Regions from separate parts of the Blautia sp. Sow4_E7 genome, predicted to be linked through region 1. Evidence: riboswitches for the same ligand, from Rfam matches in the RefSeq annotation. Region 1 holds a riboswitch; each other region holds the start of a gene.
What was found. A riboswitch is a leader RNA that binds a small molecule or an ion and turns the genes downstream of it on or off. The one in region 1 is predicted to bind cobalamin.
Positions count from the first base shown of each region.

Region 1 (4,678 bases):
TTCTCACCACATGAGGGATCACCAGCCCCACAAAGCCGATCACTCCGGCACAATACACGGCAAAACCTACCATCACAGAAGAAAGGATCAGGTATGCAGTCCGAAATCTGTGCAGATCTGTTCCCAGAGTAATAGATACTTCATCTCCAAGCAGCATTAGATTCAAATTCCTGTACTGTGTCCAGAAAAGCACTACACACACCAGCGTCACAGGAAGCATCACACTTACTCTTGACCAATTGGCTCCTGCAAGACTTCCCATGTTCCACTTCATAACCTCTGTGGCACCATTTTTATCATTTGTTATGTAGATCACAAAATTGGAAAAAGCAGAACAGACTGCGCTGATTGCCATTCCTGCAAGAATCAGCTTTGCTGATGTTGCTTTGCCTCCCATATTGGCAATTGCAATAACCGCAAAGGAGGTGACCATGGCTCCTATAAATGCGCAAAGCCCTACGGAGTTTCCTCCAAGGAAGCCGCCGATTCCAAGCATGATCGCCAGAGTTGCCCCAAAAGAAGCACCGGAAGAAATTCCAAGTACATAAGGATCTGCCAAAGGATTCTGCACAATTGCCTGCATGACCACGCCACACACAGAAAGGGCCATACCTACCGCCAGTGCCAGAAGAACTCTTGGAAGACGGATCAGCCATACAACATCATGAATGGCCCCCTCAGAGTAGGAGGCCATACTTTTTATGTGGAATATTTTGTACAGGATCACGCTGTATACATCCTTCAATGACAGATCTGCATTTCCAAATGTAACAGCTGCCAGTATGGAAAAAATCAGAAATGCGGCAAGTCCCACAAGGGCTGTTGCATAAATAGATGAACGAAAAATTTTCTCTTTTTTCACTGTTTTTTCCTCAATATTTAAGTATCCGTTCCAAAACAGAAATTAATCAATTGCAACGTCAGGATATAATCCTTTTGCAAATGTCTCCACTCCGTCCTGGGTACGGGTTGCACTTGCGTACATTTCGCTGAGCATGATCGGATATACACGGCCATTCTTTACTGCGTCAAGGCTCTGGAGGGCCTCATCATCCTGGATCACAGCCATCTGGCTTTCCAGAACACTCTGTGGATCGTCACCTGCATATGGCATGTATACCACAAAGATCACATCCGGGTTTGCAGCAATGATGTCCTCTTTTCCAACGGTAGAGGCATCCGGATTTGCAAGAGTTGCACCTAACTTGGTTACCATATCTCCGCCGAGGCTGCTTGCGCCGTAGTTTGTAATGTCCTCACCAAGTGGCTCAAGAACCATTACAGTAGGTTTCTCTTCTACGTCTTTTGTTGCCTCAAGTGTGTTGTCAATAACAGCTTTGATATCGTCAACAATTGCTTCTGCTTTATCCTGTACATCAAAGATCTTACCAAGATTCAGGATATCTGTATATTCATTTTCCAGTGTTCTCTCACCACCTGGACGGGTGTTGGAGTTATAGTAAGTATTGCAACCTTTGTCGATCCAGTTGGTTACATTTCCAAGGTTCTTATCAGAAAACAGGGAACTCCAGGAAAGGATCATATCTGGCTCCAGCATGGTTACAGTTTCAAGGGATGGGGTAAATTCATCAAGATAATTGGTTTTAGAAAATGCTTCTTTCAGATCATCCGGAACTTCATTATCAAGGCCTGCAGTTGCAACAAGGCGGTCCTCAAGTCCAAGTGCCAGCATTGTCTCAATGCTGCCCTGGTATACAGCGATAACCTTTTCCGGTGCTTTTTCATAGGTGGTTTCGATCTCGTTTCCATCGTAATCATAGGTGGTGATAGTTAAAGGATACTCTGTTCTGGTCTCGCCCTCAGAAGCAGTCTCTTCCTCGGAAGCATCTGCGGTCTCTTCTGCCGGCTGGTTATCCTCTTTGATTGTCTCGGAGTCTGCACGCTCTGCTGCATACACTGCAGGTGATGCGGACATAGTCATAGCAGCTGCCATCATCATAGCCATGATTCTTGTGGTTAAAACTTTGTTTTTCATTTCTTTTCCTCTCTTTTCGTTTGTTTTCGTAACCGAAAAGATGGGGCTTCAAAAAGCGTCACTGCTGCCAGTGACTTAAAAGGCACTTTTTACGGAAGCTCCTCTTCTTACCTTCGTCAAGCAGGTTTCCTGGCTCGCAGGTAGTAGCAGCATGGCTTCCCTTCTCACGCATATGCGCAATGGTTTTCATAAGCCAGCCTTCCTGTATACAGTGGCCGCAACCGTTCAGGCTTTGCACCTGATTCCCTCTCACAGCGAAATCGCTGTTCACTTAACTGGTATTCAATTACTTCAACAGTCTAGCATATCTCTTCTTTAAAAACAACAACATTATTTGCCAATTCACAAATTGGGGGCAATTATCTGGCGGTTTTTACATGCTCTACAAACAGACTCCGGATGCTTTCGTATTCGCCAAGCCCCTTCAGAACGGTTTCAACTTTATAGCCTTTCGCTCCGATCACATTTTTCCAGGAATCTGCTTCCTCCCCTGCCATATCATTCCTGGCATGGTCACCTGCCACGATCATAAACGGTGCGAGCACAACCTTCCTGGCGCCGCTTTTCTCCAGCTGGTTCAATGCCTGGTCAATTTCTGGATAGCCCTCTACAGTTGCCACGATCACATTTTCATATCCCATATCTTTAAATCTGTAATCAAGAGCGGCATAAACTGTATTTGCATAGTGCTCAGTTCCATGTCCCATAAGTACAAGTGCAGTCTTCTTATCCTGAATGACAGGAAAAGCATCTGCAATTGCTTTTACCACATATGCATTGTCTTCTTCTGTGGTAAGCAGCGGATTACCGAATTTCACAGACTGGAAGTGATCAGCAGCTGCAAGAACATCTGCTTTCATAAGATCGTTCTCCACTCCATTCATTACGTGAGTTGGCTGAACGGTCACCTCCTCGATTCCGTCCTGTGCCATACGCTCCATGGCTTCTTTCACGTTATCATAATGAATATGATCCCGTTTTTCAATTTTTGCCAGGATCATCTTGCTGGTCCATGCACGATAGATCCTGTACTGGGGAAAAGCGTCTCCAATTGTCTCTTCAATTGCGTCAATGGTCACTTTCCTGGTGTCCTCATGGCTGGTTCCAAAGCTTACCACGAGAATTGCTTTCTTGGTGAAATTACCCATTCTCTTACCTCCATAATTTTATTTTTACACTGTAATTATAAGGTAAAAATAAATTTTTACAACTCAATTTTTCGCATTTTCAAAGCCTTGTCCTTCCTGTTTATTTATGGTAAATTTTATCCTGGAGGTGTTACTCATATGAATAAAGAAAATCAATCTAAGATCATAGAACTTGTAAAGCAGACAAAGCCGCTGATCTTTCAGGAAATGACGCACGAAAAGGTTACGGAAAAAGGGGCTGCTGACTATGTGACCAATGTGGATGTGGCTGTGCAGAATTATCTGAAAGAGGCGCTTGGAAAGGAATTTCCGGATATCGCACTGATTGCTGAGGAAAAAGAAAACCTGGGGCTGGATCCGGCGAAATCTTACTGGATCCTGGATCCTATTGATGGAACTACCAATTTAATCCGGGATTATCACCTGAGTGCCGTTTCCCTTGGACTTTATGAAAATGGGGAGATTACTTTCGGGGTGGTTTATAATCCATTTACCGAGGAACTGTTCTATGGGGCAAAAGGGGAAGGTGCCTACCTGAACGGGGCTCCTATCCATGTCTCTGACCAGCCCGAATTCAAGGACGCGGTAGTGTCCTTCGGTTCTTCTCCTTATGAGAAAAACAGGGCAAAGGAATTGTTCCCGGTATTTTATAATATCTTTATGAACTGTGCAGACTTCAGGCGTACCGGTTCTGCTGCGCTGGATATCTGCTATGTGGCTTGCGGAAGGCAGCATGCTTATCTGGAACAGAATCTGAAGCCCTGGGATTACAGTGGGGCTACCATAATTCTCAGAGAAGCTGGCGGCACTATCACCAACTGGGGAAATAAGGAGCTGCCTTATCTGACGAACTCGGATATCCTGGCTTGCGTGCCGCAGTTCCGGGAGGTTTTACTGAAGCTTATAAATGCATAACAAGGCTTCGGCCTACTCTCAAAAGTCCTAAGTTCTCATATAAGCACGTACTTTGGCTTGTTATTAGAAAAAATGAAAGACACCACTTCAGATTTTTATACATATAAAATCTAATAAAAATGTGTTAGGTTTTATATACGATCTGTTATGGTGTCTTTTTTATTTAAGCATATCTGCTTATATTCTTTCGCTTTTATTCTGCTGTATATTCACGCACTCTTAACGGAATGCCAAGTTTCTCTGCCACTTTGCGGCTTTTCTCAACATTCTCTTTGCCAATACAATCTACAACCGTAAATTTCACATTATCCGTATACTGCTTGCAATCCTGTGCAAATTTCAGCATGGCATCAAAGGCTTTTTCACCGTAAGCCGGGCGTACTACTTCGTTATAGGACTTGGCATCTGGCATGTTCAGGCTGATAGATACAACATCTACAGCCTGACAGACTTCCTTCGCAATGGAACGCTTATTGATCAGGTCTCCAAGGCCATTGGTATTCAGACGAAGCTTAATTCCCGGGCAAGGGTTTCCGTTCCGGTCTAAATGTGCCGGATATTTGCTTCTCATATATTCACTGACTGCGATCAGTTTATCCAGTGCCATGGTAGGCTCTCC
Region 1 is NZ_JBQKLL010000042.1:10,658-15,335, forward strand. Features, by position in the region: gene ACTQ50_RS16475 (FecCD family ABC transporter permease) at 1-862, opposite strand, end outside; gene ACTQ50_RS16480 (ABC transporter substrate-binding protein) at 905-1,996, opposite strand; cobalamin riboswitch at 2,099-2,286, opposite strand; gene ACTQ50_RS16485 (sirohydrochlorin cobaltochelatase) at 2,356-3,144, opposite strand; gene ACTQ50_RS16490 (inositol monophosphatase family protein) at 3,283-4,059, shown strand; gene ACTQ50_RS16495 (TIGR04100 family radical SAM protein) at 4,253-4,678, opposite strand, start outside.

Region 2 (4,678 bases), on a different contig from region 1:
CAGCAGGCTGAAATCGAGCAGCTTGAGGCAGAGCGTATTGCAGCTGAGGAAGAAGCAAGACGCCAGGCAGAAGCAGAGGCTGCCGCAGCCGCAGCAGCACAGGAAGCTGAGGAGAACGGAGATTATGATTCTTCCGAGGAGGTAGAGTATGATGAGGATGGAAACGTTGTAAGCGGTTCTTCCGATACTTCTTCTGATTATGAATATGATGAGTATGGCAATGTGATCGACACAGAGAATACAGTAGATTATGATTCTTCTGATGATTCCTCTTCCAGCTCATCCAGCAGCTCCAGCAGTTCTTCCGGTTCAGGATCTTCTGTTGTAGATTATGCGACACAGTTCGTTGGAAATCCGTATGTATGGGGCGGAACAAGCCTTACAAACGGTGCTGACTGCTCCGGTTTTGTACAGAGTGTATATGCAAACTTCGGCGTAAGCCTTCCAAGAACCTCTTATGAGCAGCAGAATGCAGGATATGAAGTATCTTATGCAGATGCACAGCCAGGTGATCTGATCTGCTATGGCGGACACGTTGCAATCTATATGGGAAATGGACAGATCGTACATGCTTCCAACTCCAGAGATGGAATCAAGATCAGCAACAACGCTGCATACAGAACCATTACTTCTGTAAGACGTCTTGTGTAGTCTGAACAAATGAATAGGAGAGCCCTTTCGGATGAAAGTCCGGGAGGGCTTTTTTCATAGGAGAAAAATTCTATTGGAATATAGAAATGTAAATAGAAAAGAAGTATAATAGCGATAACTGTTATGCATTCAGCTGTGAAGCTGCGAAAACGTTTAGGATAACGAAAAATGCGCTTCATAGAACCAGAAGAGAGGAAAAGAAAATGCTGAAAGATTATAAGATCAGGGAAATTCCATATTTAAGAGTTCTTGGCAGGACAAATGGAAGTCTGGAGCCGGTTACCTTGTTCTGGACGGCTTCCGGGATTGAAATGAATATAAAGGCCACAGAAGCGTGGGTGACGGTCCGCTCAGATTACGAGCTGTTTGAGCCCTGGGCAGATGTGATCGTAGACGGTGCACTGAGTCAGCGTCTTATGGTAAACAAAGGGGAACAGAAAATCTGTCTTTTTCGAAACATGGAGGGGGATAAGATCCGGAACGTGAAGCTTCTTCGTGATACGCCTGCTTTTCCAACAGATGAGAAAACACTATTTCAGATACTGGAAGTGCAGACAGACGGAGAATTCTGCCCTCTTGAAGAGCCGAAAATGAGGCTGGAGGTGATCGGAGACAGTATCACTTCCGGGGAAGGCGGAAGCGGAGCAGGCGGGGAAATGACCTGGAATTCTTTTTGCTTTAATTGTGTGGACAATTATGCGTATATGGCAGCGAAAGAGCTGGATGCAATTTATCACTGCATAAGCCAGAGCGGATGGGGCGTTTTCTGTTCCTGGGAAGGGGATGAAAAACAGGCAATCCCGCCCTATTACGAGCAGGTGTGCGGCCTGTTGAACGGAGAGAGAAACAAGGAACTGGGAGCTTTTGAAAAATGGGATTTCCAGAAATTCCAGCCAGACGTGATTGTGGTAAATTTGGGAACAAATGACGGCAGCGGCACCAAGGATATGGAAAAGGTGGGAAATGCAGTGGAGGATTTTTTGAAAAAACTGCGTGACTGTAATCCGGAAAGCTATATTCTGTGGTGTTACGGAATGCTTGGAAATGGAATCCAGTCTACCATTGAAAATGCGATTCAGAATTATAAGACAAAGTCCGGGGATGAACGTGTTGAGTTTGTGGAACTGCCAGATACCCTGGAAGGGGAATTTGGCTCAAGACAGCATCCAGGACATCCATCCCATGAGAAGACAGCGAAAGTTCTGGTGGAGAAGATCCGTGAGATTGCAGGCTGAATCGCGTTAAACTTTGCTTATGAACAAGATCCCGCGCAGTCATTGCCAGGCAATCTGCGGACAGCCGCTACAGGTTGATAAAAAAATAACAAAAGTTTCTCATCAAGGGTTGACAAACACAGTGACCGGTGGTACTATAATGTCAGTATAATTCCATATTGAACATATTAAGTGCTGAAGGCTATGAGCTGGCAGAAAGAGGGAATCAGGTGTGAAACCTGAGCGATCCGGTCACTGTAACAGAGGAGCGAATCTCAGAGTCCATTGTGCAGATGCATGAGAAGGAGAGAGGAGCGATGATCCTGGAGCCAGGAAACCTGCTTGGTATGGCGAGGTTAAACTTCCGATGAAAGTGTAACAACCAGTTTTGGGGAATCCGCAGCCCCGAGATGTTGTCCGCTTTTGTGAGTGGACATTTTTTATGGAATAATCGCCTGTTCAGAAGAATTATACAGATTAAATGGCAGGCGATACTACTTCGGATGAAACCGTTCCCTCCGCGTATATATGAACGGATCATATTCTACCCCGGGGTAGCATCGCTCCCTCTTAAATAAGGACGATGATTTGGAAACCGCTATAGCGGTATTTTTTTTACTCTTTTATTGCAAAAACACATTGTAGTCAGCTGGTGGAAACAAGTTTGTGCTGCTTAAGCGCTGTACATTATGAAACGGTTTGCACAGAAGAGTTTGAACTATAGGAGATAAGTAGAACAGTATGAAGAAGAAATATTGGGAAGACAAAGAATACTCTTATTTCAGCCACAAGAAATGCGAATTTTTCCCCTGCCACAAAGGGGCAGACCCGGAAGATTTTAACTGCCTGTTCTGCTATTGCCCTCTTTATGCACTGGGAGATAAGTGCGGCGGGAATTTTAAATATAACGAAAAAGGCTTCAAGGACTGCACCAATTGCCAGTTTCCCCATAAGAGGAAAAACTACGGCTATGTGACTGGAAAATACCAGGAACTGGCGGCAATGATGCAGAAAGTAAGAGAGGCAGAGCAGGGAAATACAGATGAGAAATAGTTAATCGCACAGATGGCATTTCACACTGCATGCCTGGGTTTTCTGCAGATCCTGTTTGCAGAAATCATCTTGCGAAAAAATATCTGTGAATAGTAAAAGAAAACTCTCCTGAATATATAAACGAAGTGAAAAAAGTGGTTTATAATTCAGGAGAGTTTTTTGCTATCTTATACTTAACAGCATTTTTAATTTGGGAATCTGGTTGTTGAGAATCAGGCTTTCCGGAAACATGGCCTCATGGACGAAATCAGCAGCATAAGTGAAATCTCCAATATGTTCGGCCCCATGGCTGTCGCTGGAAAGTACGATAGGAACCAGGTACTTCCGGCAGCAGGCCAGAATCTGTGCGCAGTTAGTCCGTGTGTCGCCCCGGTATCCGTAAGGAGCCAGGGAAGCTTCGTTGATCTCCAGGATCACGCCGTTTTCGCCGGCGGCTTTTACAACTGCATTGTAATCCACATCATATTGGGTATTGTCAATATGTCCCAGTATTTTTACCACAGGATTTTTCATTACGTTCAGAAATGTTGTGGTATTTTCTTCCCGTGTCCCTGGACGGAAATTCTGATAATGCATGCTGGCAATGGCATAGTCCAGCTTATTAAGAAGCTCCTGTTCCAGATCTACTTTTCCATCTGTATCCAGAATATTCAGTTCAATTCCATACAATAATTCCACTCCAAATCGTTTCCTGGGGGAATAGGTCAGACTTCGAAAATAAGAGGAAGTCCCAGCTGCCAGAGTAGCCGGCCCGTGGTCTGTGATCCCAAGAAGCTTCAGCCTCTTCCTGGAAGCTGCCTTCGCCATGTCGCTGATGGTACAGCTAGTACCGTGCCCGCTGGCGATAGAATGAGTATGTATATCAGAAAGATACATAAAATCAACTCCTTTGTTTTAGTATGACAGAGGAAAAATAGCATGTCAACAGTAAAAACGGAAAAAAGATAGAAAACAAATAAAAACAACAATGAAATACAGGAAAAACCACATATAGTGTGCTGATACCTGTTGCTTTTTGTTGACAGTGAAGAAATGGAAAGGTATAATTAAGGACAGAGATACATTCAGAAACAGGATTATAGGAAGATACGGACTTTCATATATGGTGATGCCGCCGCCAGGCGACATGTCCGTTTTAGGAGGTAAACATGGGATATACAGATAATATGTCTCCGGAAATGAAACAGCGGATTGTGCAGGAACTGGTACCGGGCAAGCAGATTTCCCTGGCCCACATCATTGCCAATCCGGATAAGATCCTTTATACCAAACTGGGACTGGATCCCTCTTTGGATTATTCAAGGGCAGCCATTGGAATCATGACCGTAAGCCCGGCAGAGACCGCTATCATTATGGCGGATATCGCTATGAAGTCATCCGGGATCGAACTGGGATTTGTAGACCGTTTCAGCGGCAGCTTGATCATCACCGGTACGGTATCAGAAGTGGAAGCATCCACCAGCGCTATTCTGGACTACGTGGGAAATAAACTGGGCTTTACTTTATGCCCGATCACAAGGACCTGATATAATATGAAGAAACTTGTTCTGATCGGCCGCAGCGAGGCAGGAAAGACCACTCTTACCCAGGCCCTACGCGGTGAAAAAATACATTACCATAAAACACAGTATGTGAATAATTTTGATGTGATCGTGGATACGCCAGGAGAGTATGCCCAGACCAAGGGACTGGGACACGCCCTGGCGTTATATACATATGAATCTGATGTGGTAGGCCTGCTGGTTTCCGCCATCGAGCCC
Region 2 is NZ_JBQKLL010000009.1:20,302-24,979, forward strand. Features, by position in the region: gene ACTQ50_RS07460 (C40 family peptidase) at 1-651, shown strand, start outside; gene ACTQ50_RS07465 (GDSL-type esterase/lipase family protein) at 855-1,886, shown strand; cobalamin riboswitch at 2,039-2,225, shown strand; gene ACTQ50_RS07470 (cysteine-rich small domain-containing protein) at 2,607-2,918, shown strand; gene ACTQ50_RS07475 (phosphatase) at 3,081-3,794, opposite strand; gene ACTQ50_RS07480 (BMC domain-containing protein) at 4,067-4,444, shown strand; gene ACTQ50_RS07485 (EutP/PduV family microcompartment system protein) at 4,451-4,678, shown strand, end outside.
Region 2: it holds a riboswitch for cobalamin, as region 1 does, so the genes downstream of both, ACTQ50_RS07470 (cysteine-rich small domain-containing protein) here and ACTQ50_RS16480 (ABC transporter substrate-binding protein) in region 1, are expected to answer to the same signal.

Region 3 (4,678 bases), on a different contig from region 1:
ACGGTCAATTACGGCGAAGCTGCAGGTGCAGAACTGACCATCCTTGGATTTACTTCTACATACGGAAACTGGGTATCCATCTTTACTGCTGTTGCTATGTGCTGCTTTGCTTTTTCCACAGCTCTTGGATGGGGACTTTACGGAGCCCGCTGCATCGAGTTCCTGTTTTCCGAAAAAGTGATCAAGCCTTTTATGGTTGTATATTCCCTGGTTGCTATTGTTGGTGCAACTGCAAACCTGGGGCTGATGTGGAATATTGCAGACACCTTTAATGGCCTGATGGCGATTCCCAACCTGATCGCCCTGTTCTTGCTCTCCGGTACAGTTGTAAAACTGACGAAAGAGTATTTCGCAGGAGAAGGGAGAGGGAAATAAATGGTAAAGGACAGGCTCTTCGGAGCCTGTTTTTTATGTGATAGGAAATCACATTGGAATCTCCTGCTATACAAAAAGGACATCTCATGAATACATTTTCACTCATGGGATGTCCCTTTTTTCATTCATTCTCTAATAAAATTTTCCGAATAATTCATTTTCATCATAAAATGAAACTTCCGGCAGATCTTTTATTTTTCTGAAGATCAATCCTTGGACTCTTCCTCAGCAGCTGCATCTGCGGTTGTATCAGTAGCCTCAGCATCTTCGCTTTCCTCTTCCTCGCCGATCTCAACTGCATTCTTCTCTTCCTCAGTCTGCTCCTGTACATCCGTAACGCTTACCTTATGGTCATACCATTTTCCCTTTTTGCCAATGATGGCCAGGTCAAATTCCTCATCCAGTTTTTCCACTGGGACATTAAATCCATAAACTTCCTCTGTCATACCATCACTGTAAGTTACCTTATCAATGGTAGGCTGGATCAGCTTAGCACCGTCCTTCTGTGCATCCTCTGCGGTTCCAAGGAAAAGATTTTCAATATTCTTGGAAACAAGAGTGATATGAACGGTCATTTTGCCATCCTTTACAGTGAGGGTAGCTCTTCCGTTGCAAGCCTCATTTACATGGAACATACCGCTGTCTGTGTCAAACTCTACGCCGTATACGCCGTCCTCAAGCTCACTATCCGTAGCTGCTGCATCATCTGCTGGCTCCTCTGCTGTGGCTTCTGTACTCTCTGCAAATGCCGGGAATGCAGTTGCTGCTGTCATAGTGGAAATACTTACTGCTGTTAATAAAATGACTAATGAACGTTTCATAATAACTCTCCTTGCTTTTCTTTCTTATATTTTATTACTCAAACAGCTGCCCCACCGTGGAGCAGCTGCCTGTATGCTATAAAATTTATTCTTCTGATTACTCAGCGATAGAATCAATAGCTGCCTGAGTATGAGCTACATAAAGCTGCTCTACAGCATCAATTCTTCCAAGACCTTCGATCTGGCAATCGATCTCATCAAAATCTCCAGAAGCCTCGAACATGCTCTTCCAGGAATCGTCATCATCACCAGCCATATCGTTGTTTGCGTGGTCACCAGCAACAACCATAAGTGGACGAAGGATTACTTTCTTGAAGCCAGCATCTTTAACTTTGTCAATTACTACGTCACAAGCGGTATCCTCTGGCTCACCCTCTACAGTACCGATGAATGCGTTTGTGAATCCAAGGTTCTCCATCTGTGTCTGCATCTGGTCATATGTAACGTTTGCTGTATGGGAAGTACCATGTCCCATGAATACGAATGCTGTTCCATCTTCTGCAGCAGCTTCCATGGTGTCATATCCAGCCTCTTTTACAGCCTCATCTGTAATTGCCTGTGCAACAGCAGCTTTGTCGTCGTTGATAACAGTAGCGTCATCTCCAACCTCACCAAGCATTGGCTCAGCGATTGCTACAGACTCAAATTTATCTTTGTACGCATCAATAGCTTCTACCATCTCATCATACTCAGCACCATGCATAAGGTGTGTAGGCTGAACAACCAGATTCTTAACACCGTTCTCTACAGCACGTTCAAGAGCCTGCTGCATGTTGTCAATGTGCTCATCGTCCCTTGCCTGTACATGATTGATGATGATCTGAGCGGTAAATGCTCTTCTTACAGACCAATCCGGGAATGCTTCTGCAAGAGCATCCTCAATTCCTTTGATATCCTCAGCACGGCTGTCATTAAAGGATGTACCAAAGCTTACAACCAGAAGCTCATTGTCACCGATCTCATCCTGGTTACGTGGATCATCCTTGGAAGCATCACCTGTGTCACGTCCGAAATACTCTGGGCTTGCTTCTTCTCCCTCTACCAGCTCTTTCTGAGCATCTGTAAGGGCATCCCATGCTTCTTTTGCTTCTTTGCACTGTGCGTCTGTATCATCTGTTCTCTCCTGAACATAGATTGCGTCAATAAGTGCTGCTACTTTATCAGCAGCTTCCTGATCTGCATCCGCTGTGTCATCTGCTGCTTCTGCATCATCGGCTGCTTCTGCATCGTCTGCTGTCTCCTCTGTAGCTTCCTCTGTCTCTGCAAATGCAACAGATCCAGTTGCTACTGTCATGCTTGCTGCCATAGAAGCTGCAAGAAGGATTGCTAATAAAGAGTTTCTTTTCATTTCTTTTTCCTCTTTTTTTCTTGTATTTCCGGATAGAATCACGTATAAAGAATCCCGCGGCAATCGCCAAGGTCTCATGCAAGCATAGTCTCTGGCTCATACCGCGTAAAAAACAGCCGCATTTTCTGCGACTGTAACCATCCCCATATACACACGTTTCTTCCAAAAAACATTTAGAAAATATTCATGTATCGTTATGAGAATACAGGTTCTGTGTACCGCAGACCTAAGATTCCACGCCAAGGCAGTTCTCCTGACTTCGGTCAACGCCGCTTCCCCTTCCCGGTTTCCCAGTGGGCTCTGAAGCAGCTCCCTTACACAGTGACGGCATCGTTCCGGATTCTCACCGGATTCTCTTTTATGCACCATGTTCATGATGCAACCCTTGCGTTATAACCATTATACATATTCGACTCGGATGATTAGAAATTACCATATTTTCATGTATTTTTTATGAACAAAATATGTATTTTTTGTAAATCAGCCTGGATTTATACATTTTCTTTAAATCTTCTCAGCCATATTTTTCCGCTCCTCCACAGTCCACTCTTCTATACAGATTTCCAGCAGATTTTCTAACATGCAGGCATGACGAATTCGTGGCTGCCGTCCAGAACTTTCATAGAAAAAAATGGTCCACAGACTATGCCATGGACCATTTTAAAGCAATTCAGATATTATCGCATTTAAACATTTTTACTTATTTTACTTTGATCTTGATCGTTGCCTTCTTATTGGTTCCGTCAAGAGATCTGACTGTAATTGTTACAGTACCTTTCTTTTTCCCTTTCACAACACCCTTGGAAGATACCGTTGCTACCTTGGTATTGCTGGAGCTCCATACCACGCTCTTGTTTGCCTTACTGGATGCTGTAACGTTTGCTTTCAGCTTCAGGGTCTTTCCTTTTTTGACTGTTTTCTTTCCGGAAATGGTGATTTTCTTCACATAGCCCTTCATGCAGGTAAGCTTAATGGAACCGTATACCTTGCTGCCGTCTTTTGCAGTTGCGGTAATTACAACGCTCTTTCCACCAGCATTTTTCTTCATAGTTACAACGCCTTTTGCATTGACAGTTGCTACCTTGGTATTGCTGGATTTCCAGGTTACCGCGCTGTTGTCTGCATTAGAAGGAGCTGTTTTCACCTGAAGCTGTACTTTCTTGCCTGCTGCTACCTTTACGGAATTTTTCGCACTTACAGTTACCTTGGCAACAAGGATTGGAAGTGCCGGTGTGGTTTTCTGGGCTGTCAGGATCTCACCGCATACGGAGCATTTCTTTCCTTCTGTAAGTCCGGTATGTCCCTGTGTTGCTGCCACAGCCGGGATCACAACCTCTTTATGTCCGCTTGCCTTTACAAGCTTGCGGGCTTTCAGGATGATACCGCATACAGAGCATTTCTTACCTTCACTCCATCCATCCTTGGTACAGGTAGCTTTCACAGCCGGAAGAACTACTTCTTTATGTCCAAGTGCCGGACCTTCCACCTGAGCTTTCAGGATCTCACCGCATACAGAGCATTTAAGGCCCTCTGTAAGACTGGTTCTTGTACAGGTTGCAGTTCTTGCCGGAAGGGTTTCATAAGTATGAACTGTGATCTGGCACTCTGCTGTAAACTCTCCAACCTGTGCTGTGATCACTGCTTTTCCTTCTCCTACTGCTTTTACTGTACCATCTGTTACAGTCGCAACCTTTTCATCACTGGAAGTCCATGTGATCTTTTTACCTGTGCTGTAATCAGCAGCTGCAGTAGCTGTGATCGCTTTCTCAGAACCTACATTCAGCATTTCCTCAGTTGTATCAAGGGTAATACCTTTCGTCACTTTATCAGTAGTAAATGTAAGAGCTTTTGAAAGCCATCTTGTACCTGTACCACTATTTGCAACAAATTCTACCTTTGTATTTAATGCCGGAATTGGCATTGTAAAACGATAAGAAGTACTTCCATCAGCCTCTTCTACTGCAACACCCTGGATCAGTTTTGGATCTTCTGTGTCACTCTTCACTGCCTTTTTCGCTTCGGAAGCAGTTCCCAGATACAGCCTCTTGTAAACTGGCTGAGTTCCTGTAAAGCTTGCCTTCAGTACGCCATCTTCTGTGAAAATCACAACGTCCTTTGCCTCAAAACCGGCATT
Region 3 is NZ_JBQKLL010000016.1:13,161-17,838, reverse strand. Features, by position in the region: gene ACTQ50_RS10680 (alanine/glycine:cation symporter family protein) at 1-375, shown strand, start outside; gene ACTQ50_RS10675 (hypothetical protein) at 582-1,196, opposite strand; gene ACTQ50_RS10670 (sirohydrochlorin cobaltochelatase) at 1,294-2,544, opposite strand; cobalamin riboswitch at 2,771-2,946, opposite strand; gene ACTQ50_RS10665 (Ig-like domain-containing protein) at 3,245-4,678, opposite strand, start outside.
Region 3: it holds a riboswitch for cobalamin, as region 1 does, so the genes downstream of both, ACTQ50_RS10670 (sirohydrochlorin cobaltochelatase) here and ACTQ50_RS16480 (ABC transporter substrate-binding protein) in region 1, are expected to answer to the same signal.

Region 4 (4,678 bases), on a different contig from region 1:
TAAGATTGCCATCAAACTGAATCTGGACGGAACTGGAAAAAGCAGCCTGGATACCGGAGTTGGATTTTTTGATCACATGTTAGATGGGTTTACCCGCCACGGGCTTTTTGATCTGGATGTAAAGGTAAAAGGCGATCTTCAGGTGGACGATCACCACACCATTGAGGATACCGGAATCGTTCTTGGCACAGCCATCAAAGAAGCGGTAGGAGATAAGAAGGGAATCCGCCGTTATGGAAGCTGTGTCCTTCCCATGGATGAATGCCTGGTGCTCTGCGCTGTTGATCTTGGGGGACGTCCCTATCTTTCCTTTGACGGGGAATTTACCAGTGAAAAAATAGGAGATATGTCCACAGAAATGGTGAAGGAATTTTTCTACGCCATTTCCTATACGGCAGCCATGAACCTGCATATCAAAGTGCTCATCCAGGGAAATAACCACCATATGGCAGAAGCAATGTTCAAAAGCTTTGCCAAGGCACTGGATATGGCGGTGGCTTATGATCCGCGTATCACTGACGTACTTTCTACGAAGGGAAGCCTATAGCGTTATCATCCCCAAAGGGAAACCTGTAACAGATAAAAGAATAAATACCGTATACTGCCACTTGTTTTCTGAATGGAGGCAAGTGGCATAATTATTTGTATTTAAAATACGAAAAGGAGTTTACCAACTATGGATTCGAAAGAATTAAAAAGTAAAATGTCATGGTCCGATTTCAAATTAAACAGTGACGGCATGGTTCCTGTCATTGTACAGGATTACCAGACAAATGAGGTCCTGATGCTGGCTTATATGAATGAGGAGGCCTACCTTACCACCTTAAGGCTTGGGAAAATGACCTACTGGAGCCGCAGCCGCAACGAGCTCTGGACCAAGGGACTGACCTCCGGCCATGTTCAGTATGTAAAATCATTGACGATTGACTGTGATAATGATACAATTTTGGCAAAAGTAGAGCAGGTAGGAGCTGCATGTCACACTGGAAACCGTACATGCTTTTTTACCCCGCTGCTCTAAAAAACAGCCAAAGGTAAAATTATTCTATGAAAAAACAAATGAAGAATGGCGTGATCAAGGTTTTGATCCTGCTTTTGATCCTTGTGGGCGCTTATGGTCTGTGGTGTCATTTCCTTACGGATAATGTGATCTGGAAGAAATTGAAAGTCAATGGCATTGCCATTCAGGGAATGACAAAGGAAGAGGCAATTGACGCCATTTCTAGGGACTTTGAGGAAAAGTATCAGGATACCCAGATGACTGTCACTTTAAACGGGAAGAAATTCCAGGTATCTGTTTATTCAGTACTTGGTTTGGACGTGAAGTCCATCGTAGAAAGTGCCTACTCTTTGGGACATGGTGCCTGGTATACCCACGGGACAGACCGCATTGAGCTTATGAACAATAAGACAAAGGAAGAGGTCACTCTTATGCCGGAAGCCAGAAACAAGGACGAACTGGATACTGTTCTGGATGAGGCCGGGATCTTAAATGGCTCCACCACCGTACAGACTTCCTGTGAACTCACAGACACAGATTTAGTGATCACCAAAGGCAAAACCGGGATCGGACCTGATATGGATGCCTTGAAGGAGGAAATTCTGAGGGCGATTTCCATTGAGGATTATGAGGCAGTTATTGAGTGCCCGACGAAGGAAACTCCGCCGGACGAACTGGATATGGAAGCTTATTATGAAGAGGTACATACAGAGGCACAGGATGCTTCTTTAGGGGAAAATAATGAGATCATTCCAGCTGTTACGGGCATTTCCTTCAATGTAAAATCTGCTGAAAAGAAACTGAAAAAAGCAAAAGAAGGAGAAACTGTCACAATTCCGCTGGAAATCACTTTACCAGATGTGTCCACAGAAGAAATTGAAGCCCTTCCTTACCTGAACCTGCTTGGTACTTATACCACATACGGCGGAGGAACGGATAACCGTGTAGCCAATCTGAAGCTGGCTGTGGAAGCCTGTGACGGGGTAGAGCTTCAGCCTGGACAGATTTTTTCCTATAACGATACCCTTGGACCACGAACAGAGGAAAGAGGCTACCGGGAAGCTACGGTAATTGTCGGCGGCGAACACGCCCAGGATATTGGAGGCGGAATCTGCCAGATTTCTACCACTTTGTATATGGCATGTCTCCAGTCAGATCTGGCCATTGTGGAGCGTCATAATCACGCAGCGCGGATCGATTACGTGGAGGACGGACTGGATGCAGCAGTAGTATGGGGCGGACAGGATTTCCGTTTCCAGAATAACAGTGCATATCCGGTTAAGATCACCGCTTCCTACGATGAGAAAGAAGAAGCAGTGACAGTATCCATCTACGGTACGAAAACAGATAACAACCGGGTGGAGATCACTACCGAACATTCAGATGCCAATACTTGCCGGACCTATCGCAGCGTCTATGATGAGGAAGGTACCCTTCTTCGCAAGGAAGAAGTTGGCTACAGCCAATATAAACAATAATTTGCCAGGTCAATCTATTGATTTCGACAAAGCAGTCTGCTATAATGAAATGAATTGAATAAATCCGTTTTCAGTGCCTTTGCAGGAATAGACTGCAGGCTAAGAGGGAATCAGGTGAAAGTCCTGAGCGATCCGGTCACTGTAAACAGGGAATGGAATCTGTTCGTGCCATTGGTATTTTACTGAGAAGGTTAGATTCCGTAATGATCTGTAAGCCAGGAAACCTGCTGAATCCGTTAATGAAAGCTTCCGAAGAAAGCACTTCATTCTCATGATATATCTGACTGCAGAATATTTAAATTTTAGTGCCTGCTTCTTTGTTTGGAGCAGGCATTTTTGTGTAATAAAATATTCCGTTGGAATTTTCTGATGTATACAGATGAGCTTCTTTACAAGAAACTGCCTGGATTTATTCAGAACCATATAAATGAACTATAAAGAATCGAGGGAGAAAAATGAAAAGAAATTCAAAACGCTTTCTGGCACTGTTTCTTTCTGTAGCAATGACGATCACTTCGGCTGTGCTCACACAGGCAGAGGGAGAGGATGTAAATGTGCTGGTTACAGCTACCCCTACACCAGCTGCAGAGGAAAAAGCTGCGGACATGGATGATCAGAAAACTGCTTCTGAAGATACTTCTAATACAGCCTCTTCAGAGGAAGCACCGGCTACGGAAGAGCCGGCAAAGGAAATCCCTTCCGAAACACCAGCTCCGGAGCAGACTCCTGCAGCAGAAGCGGATCCGGAACCAGAGCAGACACCGGAAGCAACTGTAACTCCGGCAGAAGAGAAAAAGGAAGAGGCAAAGGATACCAAAACTTCCGAAAAATCCGATTCCAAAGAAGAAACCGGAAAGACAGATGACACAACAAAAGCAGATGTAAAACCAGACGGATCGGACATCACAATTGATAAGCCAGATGATTCCGGCGCCCTTGGTATGTTTAAGATTGCAAGCTCTTCTGCAAGACACGAGGGAGACAAAACAATTGTTACTATCGTAACCGCTACAGACAAATACGATGCCATCTATCTCGGAAGCGTGGAAGATGCAAAAAGTGATCCAGAAAATGTATGTGTAGGAACTCCTACAGGAGAGGGCTATACCTTTGAATTTGCAGTTCCTTCCACAGAAGAAGACCAGAAATATCAGGTAGCCATCCGTAAAAAAGAGGGCGGCGTATGGTATCAGTATTCCAAAGGCGGAGAATTTACCATTACAATTCCAGGTAATAAGGCACCCACACCAACGGTTACACCAGTTCCAAGCGAGACCCCAGCTCCGGCACCAACCACTACCCCAACCCCTGCTGTTAAACCAGCCGGTAACGTATGCGACAGCGGAATTTATAACGTAACTGTAAATTCCAGCGCAACCATGTTCCGTGTAGTAAACTGTGTGCTTACTTCCAAGAATGGCAAAATGACTGCTGTCCTTACTTTAAGCGGTACAGGATACGATTATCTCTTTCTTGGAACAAAGGAAGAAGCTGCCGCAGCAGATTCCTCGAAATGGGTTCCATATGTGGTAAATGCTGACGGTAAGTATACCTATGAGATTCCGGTAGAGTCTCTTGATGATGGAATTGCAGTCGCTGCTTTTTCCCATAAAAATCAGATCTGGTATGACAGGATCCTTACCTTCCAGTCAGAAACCCTGAACAAAATCGGTGATGTGCAGGATGACCCGGAAACACCAGATGATAACACGGATACTCCGGCTACAGTTACCCCAACACCTACAGCAGCCCCAACCCCAAGCAGTACCCCAACCCGAACACCGACTCCGAAACCAGATAAAAAACCGGAAAAAGAGTCTAAATATGAATCTGACTTAAGCGGCGGAACAGCAGCGGTAAACAGTTCCACTACTCTGGCAGACGGAACCTATACTCCGGACAGCTTCTCCTGGTCTGGCGGAACTGGAAAAGTAAGCATTTCCTGCAGCAAGATCACCGTAACCGGCGGACAGGCTTATGCGACGATCGTATTCAGCAGTGAATACTATGGATATGTAAAAGCAAACGGAAATAAATACTGCGGAGCATGCGGCGGCGGAACATCCACCTTCACCATTCCGGTGGCATTAAACCAGAATAATACCATTATCGGTATGACCACCAGAATGTCCCAGGCTCATGAGATTACATATACCATTTACATTGCCTTAAAGGGTGCCAACGATCCGAAGAAGACCGA
Region 4 is NZ_JBQKLL010000002.1:41,523-46,200, reverse strand. Features, by position in the region: gene hisB (imidazoleglycerol-phosphate dehydratase HisB) at 1-547, shown strand, start outside; partial or broken gene hisI (phosphoribosyl-AMP cyclohydrolase) at 698-1,018, shown strand; gene ACTQ50_RS01765 (VanW family protein) at 1,048-2,478, shown strand; cobalamin riboswitch at 2,533-2,724, shown strand; gene ACTQ50_RS01760 (hypothetical protein) at 2,934-4,678, shown strand, end outside.
Region 4: it holds a riboswitch for cobalamin, as region 1 does, so the genes downstream of both, ACTQ50_RS01760 (hypothetical protein) here and ACTQ50_RS16480 (ABC transporter substrate-binding protein) in region 1, are expected to answer to the same signal.